2 regions of the Nonomuraea sp. 3N208 genome follow, and region 1 is predicted to be linked to the other one. Evidence: riboswitches for the same ligand, from Rfam matches in the RefSeq annotation. Region 1 holds a riboswitch; the other holds the start of a gene.
The links. A riboswitch is a leader RNA that binds a small molecule or an ion and turns the genes downstream of it on or off. The one in region 1 is predicted to bind glycine.

Region 1 (2,193 bases):
GCGGCGGCCGGCATCACCTACAGGCAGCTCGACTACTGGGCGCGCACGGGCCTGGTAGAGCCCACGATCAGGGCCGCGCAAGGCTCGGGCTCCCAGCGCCTCTATAGCTTCCGCGACATCCTGGTGCTCAAAGTCGTCAAGCGGCTCCTCGACACCGGGGTGTCGCTGCAGCAGATCCGTACGGCGGTGCAGCATCTGCGCGATCGCGGGGTCGCCGACCTCGCCCAGATCACGCTCATGAGCGACGGCGTCAGCGTCTACGAGTGCACCTCGGCCGATGAGGTGATCGATCTGCTCCAGGGCGGCCAGGGCGTGTTCGGCATCGCTCTCGGCCGGGTGTGGCGCGAGGTCGAGGGATCCCTCGCGGAGCTGCCGGGGGAAAGAGCGGCGGTCGAGGACACCGTCCCGGCCGACCACCCCGCTGACGAGCTCGCCCGGCGCCGCCGCGCCCGACGGATAGGGTGAAATGCCCTTGTAACACACAGGGGTTGTAATCTAGGACAGCAAGGCTGACGACCCCGTGCGGGAGAGTCCCTGGGACCCTGGGTCCCTGGGCGCCGAAGGAGCAACCCTCCCCGGAATCTCTCAGGCACCCCGTACCGCTCGGGCGAGGCAACTCTGGAAAGCAGGCGCGCCCGCCAGGCGTGCCTCACCGACGGTGCAAGCCCCTTTCGCGGGGGTGAAGCTCTCAGGTCGCGGCGACGTCGCGCTGACAGAGTGGGGAGATCCGGCACTCGCCCGCGCCCTGGCGCCGGTCTCCATAGCCTCAGGAGGCACTGTCCATGACCGACCTGTCAGCTCCGCCGTTCTCGTCCAGGCACATCGGCCCGTCGGAGGCCGAGCAGCAGCGGATGCTCGAGGCCGTCGGCTTCGAGTCCGTGTCCGACCTGGTGGCCGTGGCCGTCCCCGAGGCCATCAGGGCCAAGGACCGGCTCAAGCTGCCCGCCGCCGCGAGCGAGACCGAGGCGATCGCCGAGCTGCGTGTCCTCGCCGGCCGCAACCGGGTGCTGACCTCGATGATCGGCCTGGGCTACCACGACACGATCACGCCCGCCGTCATCCGCCGCAACCTGCTGGAGAACCCGGGCTGGTACACCGCGTACACGCCGTACCAGCCGGAGATCTCGCAGGGCCGCCTCGAGGCGCTGCTGAACTTCCAGACGGTCGTCTCCGACCTCACCGGCCTGCCGGTGGCCGGCGCCTCCCTCCTCGACGAGGCCACGGCCGCGGCCGAGGCCATGACGCTGGCCCGGCGTGCCGGCAAGTCCAAGAGCAGCGTGTTCTTGGTCGACGCCGACGCGCTGCCGCAGACCAAGCGGGTGCTGGCCACTCGCGCCGAGCCGCTCGGCATCACGCTCGTGGAGCACGCGCTCGACGGCGAGCTGCCCGAGTGCTTCGGCGTGCTCGTCCAGTACCCCGGGGCCTCTGGACGGCTGCGTGACTTCCGCGCCGTGGCCGCGGGCGCGCACGAGGCGGGCGCGCTCGTCGTGGCCGCCGCCGACCTGCTGGCCCTCACGCTCGTGGCCGCGCCGGGCGAGCTGGGCGCGGACATCGCGGTCGGCTCCTCGCAGCGCTTCGGGGTGCCGTTCGGGTTCGGCGGGCCGCACGCCGCCTACATGTCGGTACGCGAGGGGCTGCAGCGGCAGATGCCCGGCCGCCTGGTCGGCGTGTCCGTGGACGCCGACGGCGACCCCGCCTACCGGCTGGCCTTGCAGACCCGTGAGCAGCACATCCGCCGCGAGAAGGCCACCAGCAACATCTGCACCGCGCAGGTGCTGCTCGCCGTCATCGCCGGCATGTACGCCGTCTACCACGGCCCCGACGGCCTGCGCCGCATCGCGCACCGGGTGCACCGGCACGCCGTCGCCCTCGCCGACGGGCTGCGGGGGGCGGGCCTGGAGGTCGTGCACCGCGAGTTCTTCGACACCGTCCTGGTCCGCGTGCCCGGCCGGGCCGCCGAGGTCGTCGCCGCGGCCGCCGAGCGGGGCGTCAACCTCTGGCAGGCCGACGCCGACCACGTCTCGGTCGCCTGCGACGAGAAGACCGGCGCCGCCGAGGTGGCCACGGTGTGGGCGGCGTTCGGCGTGGACGGCTCCGACGTGGCGCTGGACGGCGACGCGCTGCCCGCCGCACTGCTGCGCGAGTCGGCGTACCTGACCCACCCGGTCTTCCACAGTCACCACTCCGAGACGG
Region 2 (2,193 bases), on a different contig from region 1:
TCCTTGACCGCCTCCAGCGCCGACCTGCCGACGAAGTCGCCGGGCTTGTCGAATTTCACCACTCTGCCCAGCCCCGCGTCGAACGGGGTGAGCTCGGCGTTGAGCTCGTTGCCGTACAGCGGCATGCCCGCCTCGAGGCGGAGCGTGTCGCGGCTGGACAGGCCGGCGGGCTTGAGCCCGTGCGGCTCGCCCGCCTTCATGAGCGCGTGCCAGAGCGGCACCGCGTCCTGGTTGGCCACGAAAAGCTCGAACCCGTCCTCGCCGGTGTAGCCGGTACGGGCGATCAGCGCTTGCCGGCCGTCCACGAGCGCGGGCAGGCCCGCGTAGTACTTGAGGCCCTCGAGGTCGGCATCGGTGAGCGTGGCGAGGATCTCGTGGGAACGCGGGCCCTGGACGGCGATGAGCGCGTACTGGTCCGAGCGGTCGTCCACGACGGCGTTGTACGCCTTCGCGCGCTCTTTCAGCTCATTTCCGACTTTTTCGTAGTTCGAGGCGTTTGCCACGACCATGAACTCCTCGTCCCCGAGCCGGTAGACGATGAGGTCGTCGAGCACTCCGCCGCGCTCGTTCACGATCATGGTGTACCTGGCCCGCCCGGGCGCCAGCGCCGACAGGTGTCCGACCAGCGCATAGTCCAGGGCCTGACCGGCCTGCGGGCCCGTCAGGAAGATCTCGCCCATGTGCGAGAGGTCGAACAGCCCGGCCGCCTGCCGGACGGCGTTGTGCTCCGCGGACTCGCTGCCGTACCGGAGGGGCATGAGCCACCCCGCGAAGTCGGTGAGCGTAGCGCCGAGGCTCTCGTGAACGTCTCGTAGCGGTGTCGGTCGGGACATTTATCGCACCTCAGGACAGGATCGGATGCCAGCATCCTCCCCCTCTGTCATCGATGCCTGAGAGCTTCGCCCGGGTTTTGCCGGACTTTCACCTTCGGCGAGGCCCACAGGCCTGCTTTCCAGAGGACACCTCGTCCGTGCGGTCCTTTGCCTTGAGAGGTTCGCGGGGAGGGCTTGCTCCTTCAGGGACCCTGACCGGCTGTCAGGGTGCTCTCCCGCACGGTTTCGTCGGTGATGTCCGCAAGCCTAGTGCCGTTACGGGGGTCTTGTCGCGTTCGCACCGCCCGTGAACCGCTTGGGCGGCGGTCACGTTGAAGGGGCATGAATCAGCGAACGGCGGCGCTCGGGCTCGCGGCCGCCCTGACCATCACGTCTTGCGGCACCGAGAGTGCCGCCTCCCCGGCGCCGCCTCCTCGATACGAGGCAAGCCTGACGGTGCTCGAAGGCGGCGGACACGGGCCGCAGCTGTGCATGGCGGTGGCCGACTCGCTCCCGCCGCAGTGCGGTGGTCCGGATGTGGTGGGCTGGGACTGGAGCAAGGTGAAGCACGAGTCGCTGCGCGACGTGAAATGGGGCGAGTACCGGGTGGTCGGCACCTGGGACGGCGGCAAGCTGACGCTGACCGAGCCGCCGGGGGAGCCGGTACGGGGCCAGGAGGATCCGGAGGGGCAGGACAGGTTCGCGAGCCCGTGCCCCGAGCCCGCGGGCGGTTGGCGGCCCGTCGAGCCCGCGAAGACGACGGAGCGGACCATGAAGGAGGCGATCGAGCGGGCCAGGACGGTCAAGGAGTTCGCGGGAGCCTGGATCGACCGGCTCGGGACAGAGCCCGACCCCGAGCAGGAAGAGACCCTCGACGCGCGCAAATACGTGGTCAACCTGAGGTTCACCGGCGATCTTCAGGGCCGCGAGGGGTGGATCCGCGAGGTGTGGGGCGGCGCGCTGTGCGTGACCGGCGCCCGGCACAGCGAGGCAGAGTTGCAGCGCATCCAGCGGGAGGCCGAGACCGCGGTGGGCGACGGCCTCGTGTCGGCGTCCACCGATGAGATCACGAACCAGGTGAAGGTGGCCACCTGGGTGGCCGGCGACGATCTGCGCCGCAAGCTCGACCAGAAGTACGGCGCGGGCGTCGTCGTCTTGGACAGCGTGCTCAAGCAGGTCCGCTAGCGGCAGGCCGCCACGAAGGTCTCGAAGATCGCGCAGTCCTCGGCCGCCTCCGGGTGCCACTGCACTGCCATCGTGAACGACCCCGAGTCCATTTCGACCGCCTCGATCGTGCCGTCCTCGGCGGTCGCCGAGACCGTGAGGCCGGGGGCGAGCCGGTCGACGGCTTGGTGGTGGTAGTGCGGGACCGTCACGGGTT

Region 2: linked by a shared signal. The riboswitch ahead of gcvT (glycine cleavage system aminomethyltransferase GcvT) and the one ahead of gcvP (aminomethyl-transferring glycine dehydrogenase) in region 1 are both predicted to bind glycine.

The regions. Positions count from the first base shown of each region.
Region 1 covers NZ_JBQQBR010000017.1:58,049-60,241, forward strand. Annotated here, with positions in the region: gene ACTWPT_RS25690 (MerR family transcriptional regulator) at 1-465, shown strand, start outside; glycine riboswitch at 514-612, shown strand; glycine riboswitch at 613-726, shown strand; gene gcvP (aminomethyl-transferring glycine dehydrogenase) at 783-2,193, shown strand, end outside.
Region 2 covers NZ_JBQQBR010000001.1:310,768-312,960, forward strand. Annotated here, with positions in the region: gene gcvT (glycine cleavage system aminomethyltransferase GcvT) at 1-833, opposite strand, end outside; glycine riboswitch at 868-963, opposite strand; glycine riboswitch at 964-1,061, opposite strand; gene ACTWPT_RS01485 (hypothetical protein) at 1,155-1,997, shown strand; gene ACTWPT_RS01490 (gamma-glutamyl-gamma-aminobutyrate hydrolase family protein) at 1,994-2,193, opposite strand, start outside.